Regions from separate parts of the Streptomyces sp. NPDC027663 genome, predicted to be linked through region 3. Evidence: riboswitches for the same ligand, from Rfam matches in the RefSeq annotation. Region 3 holds a riboswitch; each other region holds the start of a gene.
What was found. A riboswitch is a leader RNA that binds a small molecule or an ion and turns the genes downstream of it on or off. The one in region 3 is predicted to bind cyclic di-AMP.

Region 1: it holds a riboswitch for cyclic di-AMP, as region 3 does, so the genes downstream of both, ACZ4SF_RS08705 (transglycosylase SLT domain-containing protein) here and ACZ4SF_RS07850 (C40 family peptidase) in region 3, are expected to answer to the same signal.
Region 2: it holds a riboswitch for cyclic di-AMP, as region 3 does, so the genes downstream of both, ACZ4SF_RS19920 (transglycosylase family protein) here and ACZ4SF_RS07850 (C40 family peptidase) in region 3, are expected to answer to the same signal.
Region 4: it holds a riboswitch for cyclic di-AMP, as region 3 does, so the genes downstream of both, ACZ4SF_RS11065 (M23 family metallopeptidase) here and ACZ4SF_RS07850 (C40 family peptidase) in region 3, are expected to answer to the same signal.

What each region holds. Positions count from the first base shown of each region.
Region 1 covers NZ_JBVHSK010000002.1:834,642-838,846, reverse strand. Annotated here, with positions in the region: gene ACZ4SF_RS08710 (HAD family hydrolase) at 183-995, shown strand; gene ACZ4SF_RS08705 (transglycosylase SLT domain-containing protein) at 1,029-1,511, opposite strand; cyclic di-AMP (ydaO/yuaA leader) riboswitch at 1,516-1,693, opposite strand; gene ACZ4SF_RS08700 (polyprenyl synthetase family protein) at 2,281-3,291, shown strand; gene ACZ4SF_RS08695 (LolA family protein) at 3,538-4,205, shown strand, end outside.
Region 2 covers NZ_JBVHSK010000006.1:468,003-472,207, forward strand. Annotated here, with positions in the region: gene ACZ4SF_RS19910 (cytochrome P450 family protein) at 1-515, shown strand, start outside; gene ACZ4SF_RS19915 (transglycosylase family protein) at 683-1,753, shown strand; cyclic di-AMP (ydaO/yuaA leader) riboswitch at 1,937-2,111, shown strand; gene ACZ4SF_RS19920 (transglycosylase family protein) at 2,116-2,805, shown strand; gene eno (phosphopyruvate hydratase) at 3,112-4,205, shown strand, end outside.
Region 3 covers NZ_JBVHSK010000002.1:662,176-666,380, reverse strand. Annotated here, with positions in the region: gene ACZ4SF_RS07855 (hypothetical protein) at 241-594, shown strand; gene ACZ4SF_RS07850 (C40 family peptidase) at 661-1,995, opposite strand; cyclic di-AMP (ydaO/yuaA leader) riboswitch at 2,004-2,157, opposite strand; gene pcrA (DNA helicase PcrA) at 2,434-4,205, shown strand, end outside.
Region 4 covers NZ_JBVHSK010000003.1:384,982-389,186, forward strand. Annotated here, with positions in the region: gene ACZ4SF_RS11055 (TetR/AcrR family transcriptional regulator) at 41-661, shown strand; gene ACZ4SF_RS11060 (SGNH/GDSL hydrolase family protein) at 859-1,644, opposite strand; gene ACZ4SF_RS11065 (M23 family metallopeptidase) at 1,858-2,763, opposite strand; cyclic di-AMP (ydaO/yuaA leader) riboswitch at 2,767-2,932, opposite strand; gene ACZ4SF_RS11070 (alpha-galactosidase) at 3,236-4,205, opposite strand, start outside.

The sequences.
Region 1 (4,205 bases), 170 kb from region 3:
GGGCTGTCCTGCACTCCTGTAGAGGAGCCCGCGAGTACCACCTGGGACTGATCGTCCAAGGCCCGGCTCCGGCCGGTCGTCCGGAACTGACCAGCCGGAACAGGACAGTTGGGGCCGGTCAGCACGTAAGTGCGTGCAACGACGGGTGAGTCGGCGGGGCGCGGTGTCCGTATTCTCTGATCATGGCACCCACCCCCGCACATGCCCTGATCGCCACCGACCTGGACGGGACGCTGCTGCGCGGCGACGACACGGTCTCGGACCGCTCGCTCGCCGCGCTCGCGCGGGTGGTGCGGGCCGGTGCCCGGCATCTGGTGGTCACCGGCCGCCCGGCCCCGCGGGTGCGGCCGCTGCTCGCGGACCTCGGCTGCACGGGGCTCGCGGTGTGCGGGCAGGGTGCGCAGGTCTACGACGCCCGGACCAACCGTCTGCTGTGGTCGGTGCGGCTGGACCGGGAGCTGGCCGAGACCGCGCTCGGCAAGATCGAGGCGGAGGTGGGGCAGGTCTACGCGGCGGTCGACCAGGACGGCGTGGACGGCCTGACGCTCATCGAGCCGGGCTACCGGATGCCCCATCCGACGCTTCCCGCGCTGCGGGTCGGCCGACGGGACGACCTGTGGTGCGAGCCCATCAGCAAGGTGCTGTTGCGGCACCCCGGCCTGTCGGACGACGAGTTGGCGGCCGTGGCGCGGTCGGTGGTGGGCTCGCTGGCGACGGTCACCATGTCGGGGCCGGGGACCGTGGAACTCCAGCCGAGCGGGGTGACCAAGGCCACGGGCCTGGCGCTGGCCGCCGAGCGGCTGGGCATCCATCCCGAACGGGCCCTCGCCTTCGGCGACATGCCCAACGACATCCCGATGTTCGACTGGGCCGGACACGGCGTCGCCATGGCCAACGGGCACGTCGAACTCAAGGCGGTCGCCGACGAGGTCACCTTGTCGAACGAGGACGACGGCGTCGCCGTCGTCCTCGAAAGACTGTTCCCGACCGACTGACCGGGATATCAGTAACGCCCGCTGCGGGTCCGGTCAGTAGGCGCCGAACACGTTGTCGATCGAGCCGTACCGGTCGGCCGCGTAGTTGCAGGCGGCGGTGATGTTCGCGACCGGGTCGTAGATGTCGAACGACGTACCGGCCACGTGGTAGGCGTTGAACGTCGGGTCGATGACCTGGAGCAGACCCTTGGAGGGGATGCCCTTGGCCGCGTTGGAGTCCCAGAGGTTGATGGCCGCGGGGTTGCCCGAGGACTCCCGGATGATGTTGCGGTAGATGCCGTTGTAGGTGCCCGGGATGCCCTTCTCGGCCATGATCGCGAGCGACTCGCGGATCCAGCCGTCGAGGTTGTTCGGGTAGCCGGCGAGGGTGGTGGAGGCCGTCGTGGTGTCGGCCGCCGAGGCGCTGGTCGCGCCGATGACCGGCAGGGCGAGTACGGCGGCGCCGGTGCCGATGGCGGCGAAGGCGCGCAGGAGGCGGCTGTTCCGGGTACGGCAGGGCTGAGCGGCAGCGGGCATGGGGGGTTCCTCTCCGGCGCCTGCGAGGTGAGCTGTCGGGTTCGGGCGGGGAGGTGCCCGGCCGTGCCGGGGGAAGGCACGACTTAACCCCTGGCCGTTCCGATCGGCGTGTGCCGTTCGGGTTGGCGGCTTACCTGGTTCCCCCGCTCCTGCCGTACGAATGAGTTCGTCGATGGGTTACGCGGGCGGCGGCAGGATTCGGCGTCCGCCCGACGGCCCGGAACGTATGCGAGAGCACATGTCGGGAACAAGTACTGGATTCGTACAACGTGCCATTTGACCTTGATCTACGCCGTTTGGGCTGCTTGATCCTTTGCGGTTGCCAATCCTCAACTCGCCAGCAGGAGAAGGGCTCGACGGGGTCCGGGCGGACAGGGTGGGCCGGAGGGGCGCGTGACCCAATTCACGAAATAGCAAATTACTTCAAATCAGACATGAGGGATTCGGGGGATTCAGGCCTGAAGTCGGGCTCGTGGTGGAACCTCGGATGAGGTACGCCTCGTTGTCGTACCGAGAGATGGCCGAAAGGAGGCGTTAGGAGAGGCTTCCAGGTCACGACATGGCGCAAGAATTACGGTTAAGTCAATAAATGTCCGTTCTTACCATCTGATCGCAACTATGCCCGGCCGTGCGTCGATACCGCCCAGGCTGGACCGGTGGGCGCTATCGGTGATCGAAAGAGGACCGGATACGCTGACTTGAGTGAGGGCAGCGACCTATCGACAAACCGTGTAATCGCCAGCAGACACCAGCAGACAGGAGACCCCTCGTGACCGTCGTCGGGCCGTTCGGGCTGAGCGTGCGGGACCAGGCTCTGGAAGCCGATGTCCAGGCCGGATTGACGGCTGTCGAGGAAGGCTTGCTCGAGGCCACCAAGAGCGAGGTCCCGTTCATCACGGAGGCCGCGCAGCACCTCGTACGGGCCGGCGGGAAGAGGTTCCGGCCGCTGCTCGTGATGCTCGCGGCCCAGTTCGGCGACCCCTACGCCCCGGGCGTCGTGCCGTCGGCCGTGGTCGTGGAGCTGACACATCTGGCCACGCTGTACCACGACGACGTCATGGACGAAGCCGCCGTACGGCGCGGGGTGGAGAGCGCCAACACGCGCTGGGGCAACTCCGTCGCGGTCCTCACCGGCGATTTCCTCTTCGCCCGCGCCTCCCAGATCCTCGCCGACCTCGGCCCCGAGGCGGTCCGGGTGCAGGCCCTCGCGTTCGAACGGCTGGTGACCGGCCAGATCCTGGAGACCGCGGGTCCCACGGACGGCCGTGACCCGGTCGAGCACTACCTGGACGTGCTCGGCGGCAAGACGGGCTCCCTGGTGGCGGTGTCCTGCCGGTTCGGCGCGATGATGTCCGGCGCCGACGAGACGGTGGTCGACGTGCTCACCCAGTACGGGGAGCGGCTCGGGGTCGCCTTCCAGCTCGCCGACGACGTCCTGGACATCGCCTCCGACTCCCACGAGTCCGGCAAGACCCCGGGCACCGACCTGCGCGAGGGCATCCCCACCCTCCCCGTGCTCCGGCTGCGCGAGCAGGCCGCCCGCCTCGGACTGCCCGCGGACGTCGCACTGTGCGAGCTGCTGGACTCCGACCTCAGCGACGACACCCGGCACGCCGAGGCACTGGCCGCGCTGCGCGCGCACCCCGCCCTGGAGCAGGCCCGTCGGGACACCGTGCGGTACGCGGAGGAGGCGCGGGCCGCGCTGGCCCCGCTGCGGGAGTGCGATGCCAAGGCGGCGCTCATGGAGCTGTGCGACGCGGTGGTGCACCGGGCCGGCTGACCAGGCCGGTCACCCGTACGGGCGGCGCTCTCCGGCACGACCCCTACGGGTCGGGGGAGACGCCGCCTTCGTGTGTCATACCGCAGGCGTACATGCAGTTGGCTCCGAGGTCTGACGCTTCTTCACGGCTGATTTGGTGAGATGGAAACCACGGAAATCACCACTCCTCACCGATTCGGGTGAGAATGGCGGCTCAGGTGTACCAGCGTGAGGACAGCCGCCGCCGACGACGGAGGTAAGGCACACATGGCACCGTACGAATCCGACGACGCAGTGGGCGCCGCGCGAGAGGACGCCGCGCGGGACGCTGCCCCGCGCTCCGGCCGGCGCGCGGCCGCCCGGTACGCCGTACCGGTCGCGGTGGTGGGGGTGGCGGCGGCCACGATCGGGCTGGTCCCGGCGCTCGCCGACTCCGGTGACCCCGACCTGCCGAAGATCAGCGCACAGCAGCTCATCGAGAAGATCGCCAAGTCGGACGTGCAGCAGCTGTCCGGCACCGTGAAGATCAGCACCGACCTCGGCCTGCCGGACCTCGGCGGCCTGGAGAACAGCCTGGCGTCCGGGGCGGCCCAGGGCGACGACGGCTCCTCCGCGGACCCGACGTCCAAGCTTACCGAGCTGGTCTCCGGCACCCACACCCTGCGCGTCGCCACCGACGGCCCGGACCGGCAGAAACTGTCGCTCCTGGAGAGCGGCGCGGAGTACAGCCTGATCCACAACGGCAAGGACGTCTGGGGCTACGACAGCAAGAGCAACGAGGTCTACCACGGAACCGCGGCCGCCTCCGGCAAGGACCACCAGGCCGAGCCGCCGGCCACGCCCGAGGACTTCGCCGACGAGGCCCTGAAGTCGGTGGACGACACCACGTCCGTCACCGTCGACGGCACCGCCCAGGTCGCCGGGCGCGACGCCTA
Region 2 (4,205 bases), on a different contig from region 3:
GCTTCGAGACGACGGTCAACCTCATCGGCAACGGCACGTACGCCCTGCTGACCCATCCCGGGCAGCGCCGGCTCCTGCAGCAGTCCGTGACGAGCGGGGAGCGGGACCTCCTGGAGACCGGCGTGGAGGAACTGCTGCGCTACGACGGCCCGGTGGAGCTGGCCACCTGGCGGTTCGCCACCGAGCCCCTCACCATCGGCGGGCAGGACATCGCGCCGGGCGACCCGGTGCTCGTCGTGCTCGCCGCGGCCGACCGGGACCCGGAGCGGTTCGCCGGCCCGGACGTGCTCGACCTCACCCGCCGCGACAACCAGCACCTCGGCTACGGCCACGGCATCCACTACTGCCTCGGCGCGCCGCTCGCCCGGCTGGAGGGCCAGACCGCGCTCGCCACGCTGCTCACCCGCCTGCCCGACCTGCGGCTCGCCGTGGACCCGGACGAGCTGCGCTGGCGCGGCGGACTCATCATGCGCGGCCTGCGCACCCTGCCCGTGGAGTTCACGCCCACCGCCTGAACACAGCCCGTCCAGGGAAACCTGACGGACATTCACTCTGTGATCTTCACGTGATCTGCGCGGCATGAACTTGTGACAAGTGATCGTCTGCCTATACGTTCACCCATCAGCGTGGCGAAGGGCTTCATCCGCCGCGCCGGTACTGCTGTCGCTCGAAAGGCCTCTGCATGCTCTCCGGGAACGGTCGACACCGTCGCCCCCGTCAGGCTCCGGCTCTCCTCGTCGCGGCCGGGGTGACCGGCTCAGCCATCGCCATCCCGCTCCTCGGCGCCGCCAGCGCCAGCGCGGCCGACGGCACCACGTGGGACAAGGTGGCCGAGTGCGAGAGCGGCGGCTCCTGGAGCGCGGACTCCGGCAACGGGTACTACGGCGGGCTGCAGATCTCGCAGGCGGACTGGGCCGCGTACGGCGGGACCCAGTACGCGGCCAGCGCCGACCAGGCCAGCCGTTCCCAGCAGATCGCCGTCGCCGAGAACATCCTCGCGGACAAGGGCACCACCCCCTGGGCCACCTGCGCCCTGCTGTCGGGCCTGACCGAGGATTCGGACTCGGCGGACGTCGACACGGGCGTCGGCCGGTCCGGTGACACCGACGGTTCGGGTGACCCGTCCGGATCGACTGACAGTTCGGATGGTTCCGAAAACCCCGACAGCCCTGACAACTCCGACTCGTCCGGTCTGCCGGGTTCGTCGCCTTCGGGGGACGCCGGTTCCGATGCCGACTCCGGCTCCGGCAACGGCTCTTCGTCCGGCAAGGACGGCCGGCCGGCCGGGAAGCCGGGCGAGGGTGACGGCAAGGTGAACGGCTCCGACGGGACCGACACGCCCAAGTCCGACAAATCCGCGTCGCCGGACGCGGGAAGCCCGCAGGGGGCCGACGGCTCCGCCACGGCCACTCCGGAACCCGGCCGCGAGGACAACCCCCAGCAGGCCGCCGGTTCTTGGAGCCTGGTCGACACCGGCTCCCTCGGCGGTGGCGGACGTCATCGGGGGGCGAGTGCGGACGAAAGCGCGACAAACGGTCAGAATGCCGCCTCCTCGGGCCGCCACGCCTCTCGCGAACCGGACACCTACACCGTCCGCGACGGCGACTCCCTCGCCTCCATCGCCGACTCCCTTGAGGTCGACGGCGGATGGCGCGCGCTCTACGCCGGCAACAAGAAGGCCATCGGGGCCGACCCGAATCACATCACCGCCGGTCAGACCCTGGAAGTCGGGGACGAAACGGACGGCGATTAGCGGGAGTTGACGCCCCACTTAACGCCCTATTGTCCGGTTTGGCGAAAGTGTGGGATGAGTCTCAGAAGCCCTGATCGTCTTTGAAATTCCGCGGACCGCGTGCCTACGGTCAAGGCCGCTCGTCACCACGAGCCCCGGCAGTCGCAACGCCGAATCCTGCCAGCGGTTGCCCGGGAACAGTCGTCGCGTCAAGCGCCGTAGGCAGGAGCGGGGGACCCAAGGTAAGTGCCGGGCCCGGCAGTTGATGCCGGACCGGCTCGGGGTGAAGCCGCATCTCGCGCACAGCGGGAGATGCGGCCGGGCAACTCAACCGGCCCGAACCCGACAGCTCACCTCGCAGGCGTCGGTGAGGGGATCGTTCCATGCTGTTTTCCGGCAAGGGCAAGCACCGTCGTCCGTCCAAGGCCGTCCGCGCCATCACGCTCGCCGGTGTCACCGGCGCCGCCGTCGCCGCCCCGCTGATGGCGGCCGGCAACGCCTCCGCCGCCACCGCCTCGGAGTGGGACACGGTCGCCCAGTGCGAGTCCGGCGGCAACTGGTCCATCAACACCGGCAACGGCTACTACGGCGGTCTGCAGTTCTCCGCCTCCACCTGGGCCGCGTACGGCGGCTCGCAGTACGCCGCCACCGCCGACAAGGCCACCAAGGCGCAGCAGATCGAGATCGCCGAGAAGGTCCTCGCGGCCCAGGGCAAGGGCGCCTGGCCGGTCTGCGGCACGGGCCTGTCCGGCACCCCCTACGGCGGTGCCGCCCCGAGCACCCCCTCGGACTCGGGCAGCACCACCACCCGCTCCACCGACCAGCAGGCCGCCTCCCGCTCCGCCGAGCGTCCGGCCGCGTCCACGAGCAAGAGCAAGACCGTCACCACCCCGACCGGCAAGAAGGTCAAGAAGGGCGACGGCGAGTACAAGGTCGTCGCGGGCGACACCCTCAGCACCATCGCCGCGAAGCACAAGGTCGAGGGTGGCTGGCAGAAGCTGTTCGAGCTGAACAAGGACATCGTCGAGGACGCGAACCTCATCTACCCGGGTCAGCAGCTCCACCTGAAGTGACCCCCGGTTCCGAGCGGATCCACAGCGCCCTCACATCCCCAGGGGTCTCATCGCAGGCCTCGTGAGGGCCACCCCCGTCCCCACGGGCTCCCCGCCCCGGTGCGTGTTCCCCCGTACGCACCGGGGCGGGGTTTTTCTGTGCCGTCGCCACAGGTCTTTGTTTCGGCCGAAAACAAAAGGTACCGTCGGCATGTCCACGGGACGGTCGGTCGGTGGCCGACGCCCCCGGGACGGTTAGGCTCTAGTCGCAAGGCGCAGCCGTAAGGCACACCGCCCCGCACTTCCAGCGTCACATCCAAGAAGGAGATGCTCGTGCCGTCCATCGACGTCGTCGTAGCCCGGGAAATCCTGGACTCCCGAGGCAACCCCACGGTCGAGGTCGAGGTCGGCCTCGACGACGGCAGCACGGGTCGTGCCGCCGTTCCGTCCGGCGCCTCGACCGGCGCCTTCGAGGCCATCGAGCTCCGCGACGGCGACCCGAACCGCTACCAGGGCAAGGGCGTCGAGAAGGCCGTCCTCGCCGTCATCGAGCAGATCGGCCCGGAGCTGGTCGGTTACGACGCCACCGAGCAGCGCCTGATCGACCAGGCCATGTTCGACCTGGACGCCACCGACAACAAGGGCTCCCTCGGCGCCAACGCCATCCTCGGCGTCTCGCTCGCCGTCGCCCACGCCGCCTCCGAGGCCAGCGACCTGCCCCTCTTCCGCTACCTGGGCGGCCCGAACGCGCACCTGCTGCCGGTGCCGATGATGAACATCCTGAACGGCGGCTCGCACGCCGACTCCAACGTGGACATCCAGGAGTTCATGATCGCTCCGATCGGCGCGGAGTCCTTCTCCGAGGCCCTGCGCTGGGGCACCGAGGTCTACCACACCCTGAAGAAGGTCCTGAAGAGCAAGGGCCTGTCCACCGGCCTCGGCGACGAGGGCGGCTTCGCCCCGAACCTGGGCTCCAACCGTGAGGCCCTCGACCTCATCCTCGAAGCGATCAAGGAAGCCGGCTACGCCCCCGGCGAGCAGATCGCCCTCGCGCTCGACGTCGCCGCCTCCGAGTTCTACAAGGACGGCAAGTACCTCTTCGAGGGCAAGGAGCGCTCCGCCGCCGAGATGACGGAGTACTACGAGGAGCTGGTCGCGGCCTACCCGCTCGTCTCCATCGAGGACCCGCTGTTCGAGGACGACTGGGCCGGCTGGAAGGTCATCACCGACAAGCTCGGCGACAAGGTCCAGCTGGTCGGCGACGACCTGTTCGTCACCAACCCCGAGCGCCTGGCCCGCGGCATCGAGGACGGCGCCGCCAACGCCCTGCTGGTCAAGGTCAACCAGATCGGCTCGCTGACCGAGACCCTGGACGCCGTCGAGCTGGCCCAGCGCAACGGCTTCAAGTGCATGATGTCCCA
Region 3 (4,205 bases):
GCTGTCCGAAATTGGTTACGACAGGTCATGGTGTGACCGTAAGTGATCCCTCCGTAGGGCCCGAGTCGTCTTCTTCACGCAGCGTGATGATCGAGCCGCGGAAAGCGGACCAGGCGGGGGTGATCGGGTGCTATGGAGCGCATATATGCAAGGTCTGCCGAGCGTTTTCGCGCCGCCGCCGCCCCTGAGGGCGGGCCCGGTGCGGGGAGCCGTGGCGCCCCCTGGCTAGGCTCCGGCCCCATGGACGTACTCATCCATCTCTTCGTCGGCCTGCACATCGTCGGTATCGCCGCGCTGCTCGGCGGCTTCCTCACCCAGATGAAGGCGATGGGCCAGGGCACGGCCCGGTTCGTGCCCGGGATGCTGCACGGCGCGCTGACCATGCTGGTCACCGGCGTGGCGCTCGTCGGCCTCAATCAGGCCGACGACCACCACGTCAACAACATCAAGATCGGCGTGAAGCTGGCTCTGCTGATCGTGATCCTCGCGCTGGTCTACGTGAAGCGCGACGAGGAGCGGATCGACAAGGGCCTCTTCGGGCTCGTCGGCCTGCTGACCACGGCGAACATCTTCATCGCCGTCCTCTGGACCTGATCTCCGGCCGGACCTGATCTCCGGTCGAACCTGATCTCCCGGGCGGGCGATCTCGGGGCGGCGGGATCAGCCCGGCCGCACCACGCAGCGCACGGCCGACCCGTCGGTGCGGGAGACCGGTTCCTCACGCACGTACGCGCCCGGCCTGGGAGCGTGGATCATCATGCCGTCGCCCGTGCACAGCCCTACATGGTCTGCGTCGTCGTGGAAGAACACGAGGTCGCCGGGGCGCGCCTCGGCAGGCGGGACCGTGGTTCCTGCTTCGGCCTGATCGCGGGCGCTGCGCGGAAGGGTGACACCGGCCGACTTCCAGGCGGCCTGGGTCAGCCCCGAGCAGTCGTAGGAACCGGGGCCGGCGGCGCCCCACACGCACGGCTTGCCGAGCTGCTCCCGGGCGAAGGCGACGGCTTTCCGGGCCTTGGTCGTCGTGTCCGTGCCGGATGTGACCGTCGCAACGGACGCGATCGACGCGGATGTGACCGGAGCGGACGTGATCGACGGGGATGTGACCGACGCGACGGACGTCACCGGTGCGGTGGATGTGACTGAGGCGCCATACATGTCAGGTGCGACAGGTGCGACAGGTGCGACAGACGCGCTAGGTGCGGCAGGCGTGACGGACTGCGCGGCGCTCTGCGCGGTCCGCTGCGACAGCAGCACGCGCGCGTGGGCGAGCTTTTTCTGCACCGCCGCCTTGGCGGTCTTCGGGTCCCTCGCGGCGGCCTCCGGCACGCTGTCCGCGGGCGGGACGACGGCCCTCTCCTGGGCGGACGGCAGGAGGGACGCGTTCCGGACGGACGCGGCGACGGCCGCCTTCCGCGCGGACGGTACCGCCTCCATGCCTCGTGCGGGCGTTACGGCGCCCCTGCCCTGTGCGGGCGTTACGGCGTCCCTGCCTCGTGCGGGCGGTACGGCATCCACACTCCGTCTCGGGGGTGCGACGCTCGTGCCCCGGGCGGGCGTCGCCGCGGCTGTGTCCCGGGCCCCCTCGGGGCCGCGCTGGGCCGGAACGGCGCGGGGCTGGGCCGCGGCGCGGCGGGCCACCTCGTCCCGGAGCCGCTGAAGACTGTCGCCGTGTCGCCGGGGTGCGTCCGCGGGACGCTCCTCGGCCCCGGCGGCGGACCGCTCCCTGCTTGCGGCGGCGGAACGCTCCCTGGCGGTGCCGGCGAAACGCTCCCTGGTCGTGCCGGACGTCTCGGTCGCCGATTCCGCCCGGCGGTACAGATCGTCGATCTTCCGCTCGATCTCCTCCGGGCTCGGCCTGCCGTGACCGGTTTCGGGAGCGGCCTGCGCGGACTGGGAGAGGACGGCCACGGAGGTGAGGGCGGCGGTGGCGAGAGCGGGGGTGCGAATGCCCGTCCCCGGGGTTCCGCCGGGGCGCGGCTTGCGGTGCGACGCCAAGGGAGGCGACTCCTTCCTTGCTGCCGCCTACCGGGTTAGCTGTCGGGTTCGGGCGGACGGAAGGGTTGCCCTACGGCGTCGTCCCGGGCGGGAGTCGGCCGATTCACCCCAGGATCGGTGGGTCCCCGGCTCCGGGCACCACGCAGAGGGCGCACCGGACTCGGCGGAGGCCGCGCGGCCCGGCGACGTTCGCCGGAGAGGGGTCGTGCGGCCTGACGGCAACCTAGCCAACTGGTGTGTCTTCTGTGAAGGTTGGTGTGCGGTTTGTCCGATACATTTCCGTGACCTGATGGCTGGTTCACGCCCGCGTGACCAGGCGCTTCCGTTGTGTGAGCGGTCGGCGGACGCTTTCGACGCGAAGAGCGACCGCTCACCACGCGGGCCATGTTCCGGGGACGGCAACCGGTTGTCGGTGGGGCGGCCTAGACTCGTAGAGCGATGAGCAGCCTCTTTGACGACAGCTTCCTGGCGGACCTCCAGCCCCCTCGCGGGCACGAGGAGGAGCAGCCGCCACCCGAGGACGATCACGCTCCGGAGCCGCTTCCGGACGATCTGTTCGGCGGGAAGTTCGATGTGCCGCCGGACCGTGACGCGTACTACCGCGACGGCGCCCCGCGCCCCGTGATCGACGCGGCGGCGCTCCTGGAGGGACTGAACGACAACCAGCGCGCCGCGGTCGTGCACGCCGGTTCGCCGCTGCTCATCGTCGCCGGCGCCGGCTCCGGCAAGACCCGTGTGCTCACCCACCGCATCGCCCACCTACTCGCCGAGCGGAACGTGCACCCGGGCCAGATCCTCGCGATCACCTTCACCAACAAGGCCGCGGGCGAGATGAAGGAGCGCGTGGAGCAGCTCGTCGGCCCGCGCGCGAACGCGATGTGGGTGATGACCTTCCACAGCGCGTGCGTGCGGATCCTGCGCCGCGAGTCGAAGAAGCTGGGCTTCACGTCGTCGTTCTCGATCTACGACGCCGCCGACAGCAAGCGCCTGATGGCCCTCGTCTGCCGCGACCTGGACCTGGATCCCAAGCGCTTCCCGCCCAAGTCCTTCAGCGCCAAGATCAGCAACCTCAAGAACGAGCTGATCGACGAGGAGGACTTCGCCGCGCAGGCCACCGACGGCTTCGAGAAGACGCTGGCGCAGGCCTACGCCCTGTACCAGTCGCGGTTGCGCGAGGCGAACGCGCTGGACTTCGACGACCTGATCATGACGACGGTCAACCTGCTGCGCGCCTTCCCGGACGTCGCCGAGCACTACCGGCGCCGCTTCCGGCACGTCCTGGTCGACGAGTACCAGGACACCAACCACGCCCAGTACGCCCTCGTCCGCGAGCTGGTCGGGACGGGCGAGCGCGCCGGCGAGGCCGACACCCCGCCCGGCGAGTACGACGTCCCGCCCGCCGAACTGTGCGTGGTCGGTGACGCGGACCAGTCGATCTACGCCTTCCGGGGCGCGACGATCCGCAACATCCTCCAGTTCGAGGAGGACTACCCGAACGCGACGACGATCCTGCTGGAGCAGAACTACCGCTCCACGCAGACCATCCTGTCCGCCGCCAACGCGGTCATCGAGCGCAACGAGTCCCGCCGCCCGAAGAACCTGTGGACCAACGCCGGGCAGGGCGCACGGATCACCGGTTACGTCGCCGACACCGAGCACGACGAGGCCCAGTTCGTCGCCGACGAGATAGACCGCCTCACGGACGCGCGCGAGGCGAAGGCCGGGGACGTCGCCGTCTTCTACCGCACCAACGCCCAGTCCCGTGTCTTCGAAGAGGTCTTCATCCGCGTCGGCCTGCCCTACAAGGTCGTCGGCGGCGTCCGCTTCTACGAGCGCAAAGAGGTCCGGGACGTCCTGGCCTATCTGCGCGTCCTCGCCAACCCCGAGGACTCGGTGCCGCTGCGCCGCATCCTCAACGTGCCCAAGCGGGGCATCGGCGAGCGCGCGGAGGCGATGATCGATGCCCTCGCCCAGCGCGAGAAGATCAGCTTCCCGCAGGCTCTGAAGCGCGTGGACGAGGCGTACGGCATGGCCGCGCGCTCCACCAACGCGGTCAAGCGGTTCAACACGCTGATGGAGGACCTGCGCACGATCGTGGAGTCCGGCGCCGGCCCCGCGACCGTCCTGGAGGCGATCCTCGAGCGCACGGGCTATCTGGCCGAGCTGCAGGCCTCCACCGACCCGCAGGACGAGACCCGCATCGAGAACCT
Region 4 (4,205 bases), on a different contig from region 3:
CGACTTAGGCGGCACCGGCGGCAGCGACTAGGGTGACCGCGTGGCGAGAGTGCGGTTGAGCGTGGCGGAGCGGCGGGAGGAGCTGCTGCGGGCTGCCATCGAGCAGATCGAGGTGCGGGGCGTTGCGGCGGTGAGGATCGCCGACGTGGCCGCGGCCCTCGGTGTGAGCAACGCGCTGGTGCTGTACCACTTCTCCACGAAGGAGAAGCTGGTCGCCGCAGCGTTCACCTTCGCGGCCAAGGACGATCTCGCGCATCTGCGCAAGCTGCTGGACCGGCGGACGTCGGCGCTGCGCCGGCTGCGGTCCGCGGTGCGCTGGTACGCGCCGACCGGACAGGCCAAGGGGTGGCGGCTGTGGATCGAGGGCTGGGCGGTGGCCCTGCGCGAGCCCGCCCTGCGCGAAGTCACCCGGGATCTGGACAAGCAGTGGAAGGCGGCGATCACGGAGGTCATCGCCGAGGGCGTGGCGGCCGGCGAGTTCGTCTGCCCGGACCCGGCCGGTGCGGCGCTGCGGCTGACCGCGCTGCTGGACGGGCTGGCCGTGCAGCTGACGTCGTACCCGGGCGGAGTGCCGCGGTCCCGGGCCCAGGAGTGGGTGGACGACGCCCTGGCCCGGGAACTGGGCCTGGACCGGCATGGGTTGACCGAACGGGAGCGGTGAGCGAACCGCCGGGGCGTCCGCGCACCGCGCCCCCCGGCCCGCTGCCGGTCCCGCCCCCCTTTCCGGGCCGCGACCGCGTGTCCCCCCACCCGCACCCACGGCCGGACCCCACGGGACGCGGGGGCACCGCGCCCCACCGTGCACGCCACCGTGCCCCGGCCCGCGCCTACGGCGGTCCGGGGCACGGCCGGGAAGCGTCAGGCGACCGACGCGATCCGCATCTTGATGTCGTCCGGCGACAGATGGCCCTTCGCGGTCACATGGTCCCCCGAGGACTCGCCGCGCAGCCGCCGCCCGATCCACGGGACGAGGTACTCACGCGCCCACTGGACGTCGTCGCGGCGGACCTCCAGGGTGCCCCGGGGAGGCAGCGGGGGCCACGCCTGCTCGGGGTCGGCCGGGACGTCGAGGGCGAGGACCTGCCCGGCCCGGAGCGCCACGCGCGTGTGCCCCTCGGGCGAGAGGTGCAGCCGGTCGCTGTCCCAGGCCCGGCGGTCCTGCACGGACTTCAGGGACCACAGGTCGAGCACGGGGCAGCCGTACCGGTCGGCGATGGCGCGGACGTGCCCGTTGTAGGTCGCGATCTTGCCCCGCAGGTGCTTGAGCAGGGGGACGCCCCGGGTGTCGAAACCGGTCGTCACCATCACCGTGCCGGCAGCCTCGGTCAGCCTGGCCACGGCACGCTCGAACCGCTCGGCCACCTCGTCCGGGTCGGTGCCCGGGCGGATGATGTCGTTGCCGCCGGCACAGAAGGAGACCAGGTCCGGGGCCAGTTCGGCGGCCTTGGGGACCTGGTCGGCCACGATCTGGTCCAGCAGCTTTCCGCGTACGGCGAGGTTGGTGTACTGGAAGTCGCCCTCGGGACGCCGGTCGGCGAGCAGCACCGCGAAACGGTCGGCCCACCCTACGAACGCCCCGTCGGGACCGTGGTCGCCGACGCCCTCGGTGAAGCTGTCCCCCACCGCCACGTACGACCCGATCACTGATCTGTTGTCATTCTTCGAATCGTCTGCCACGTCGGACCATGATTCACCTTCGGATGTGACCTACGCGACCGTAGGCCGGGGTTGACGAACGGTGAGATGAGACACTCTTAAATAATTTGCCAATCAGGGAATACCGAAGGCCGGACCCGGGGGTCGGGGGTCCGGCCTTCGCTGGCGTGTCAGGCAGGTGGTGTTCGCGCGGGGCGCCGCTCAGCCGACGGGGACGCCGTGCTGGCGAAGGTAGCCGACCGGGTCGATGTCGGAGCCGTAGTCGGGCGTGGTGCGGATCTCGAAGTGCAGGTGCGGGCCGGTCACGTTGCCGGTGGCGCCGGAGAGGCCGACCTGCTGGCCCGCGGTCACCCTCTGGCCGGCCGAGACGGAGAGCTGCGACAGGTGGCCGTACTGGGCGTAGTAGCCGTCGTCGAGCTTGATGACGACCTGGTTGCCGTACGCGCCGCCCCAGCCGGCGGAGACGACGGTGCCCGCGGCGACGGCCTTGAGGGAGGTGCCCGTCGGGACGACGAAGTCGACACCGGTGTGGTAGCCGCTGGACCACATGCTGCCGGCCGTGTGGTAGGCGGTGCCGATGGTGGCACCGGCGACCGGGAGGGTGTAGCCGGTGGCCTTCGCCTGCGGGGCGGCGGAGGCGGGCGGCTGGGCGGGCTGGGAGGCGGCGGACCGGGCGGGCTTCGCAGCGGCCGAGGTGTGCTGCGGGGCGGCGGACTCGGTGCGGGGCTGCGCGGCCTTCTTGCCGACGCTGAGCTTCAGGCCCGGGCGGATCAGCGAGGGGTCGGCGCCGACGGTCTGGCGGTTGTCGTCGTACAGCCGGTGCCAGCCACCGGCGACGTGCTGCTCGTCGGCGATCTTCGAGAGGCAGTCACCGCTCCGCACGGTGTAGGTGCGCACGCTCGAATCCGGCTGTGCGGGGGCCTTCTTCACCGTGTTCGGAACGGACTGCACGGCCTTTCCGGAAACGGGCTGCGCGGGGGTCGCGGCGTGCGCTCCGGCGGCCCCGAAGAGCGGGAGGGCCAGTGCGGCGCCGCCGGTTCCGGCGACGGCGACGGAGCGGGAAAAACGCTGGGTCTTGGGGCGTCGGTGCTTACCCTTGGCGGGCATGGCGCAATTCCTCTCCGGCGCCTGCGAGGTCAGCTGTCGGGTTCGGACTGGAGCTGCCCGGCCGCGCGCTGCACGGCTTCACCCCTAGCCTGTCGCGGAGACCGGGACAGGCAGTCGTACCTGATGGGTCCCCCGCTCCTGCCGTACACGGGTCAAGTGTGTGGGGACTCCGGGCGGCGGCAGGATTCGGCATTCCGTCCGGATTGGTGGCGAACGTAAGCGAGCCGAACACACGGAAACAAGCAGCCGGTTCCGCTTGTTCGGGTTTCGGGTGATCGGATACGGGAATTCATGGTCACCCTCCGTGAATTCCCGCCTCCTTCAGCCTTCGATTTCCCTTTTCGGCGCCGCTATTGCATGGACATGACGCGCCACTCACGGTCACGGATATGACCCTCCTCACGCCACGTGCCACCATGACCCCTTATTCCACAGCGAGTTGTGATGAAGACCGCTAATTCGGACAGAAAGCTCAGATGCGGCGCAGACGGAGAACCGTCGCATCCAGGTCGCCCGTGAGTCCGGTGCACAGCCCGTGGTGCAGCAGCACCGCCCCTCTGTGAATTTCGCCTGTTTCGCGGCATTCGTACGATGCCGTCGCATCGAGTCCGCGCAGCCGCACCGCCGGCACCGGTTCGCCGTAGCTCTGCGCCTGCAGCCACGCCAGGACCACGGTCTCCTCGCCGAGTACGTACTGGACGGCGCTCAGGCCACCCGTCGGAGGGCGCAGCCGGTACAAGTCGCCGCGCTGCACGACGGGGCGGATCTCCTTGTACAGCTCCACCCAGTGCCGGGCCTCCGCCAGTTCCGCGTCGGTCCACTCGGTGAGGTCGCCGCCGACGCCGAGGACGCCCGCCATGGCACTGACGAACCGGAAGCGCAGCGAGCTGACCCGCCCGTTGAGCTGGGTGTTCGGACTGTCGGTGACCCAGGCGGACATCACGCGCGCGGGGTGGATCTGGGTGAAGCCGTGCTGGATGGCCAGCCGGTCGAGCGGGTCGGTGTTGTCGGAGGTCCACACCTCGTCGGTACGGCTCAGCACTCCCAGGTCGATCCGGCCGCCACCGCCCGAGCAGGACTCGAAGGCGACCCCCGGATGGGCCGCGCGCAACCGGTCCAGCAGGCCGTACAGGGCGTGCACGTGGTCCACCCACAGGCGCTGCGGATACGGGTCCCCCGGCCAGCCGGCGTCGGTGAAGCAGCGGTTGAAATCCCACTTCACGTAGTCGATGGGGGCGCTGGACAGCAGGGCGTCCAGCCGGTCCCAGAGATATTCCCGGACGTCCTCGCGGGCGAGGTTGAGGACGAGTTGATTGCGCAGTTCTGTCCGCTTGCGTCCCGTTTGGTACTGCACCCAGTCGGGATGGGACCGGTAGAGATCGCTGTCCGGGTTGACCATCTCCGGCTCGACCCAGATGCCGAACTGCATGCCGAGGCCGTGC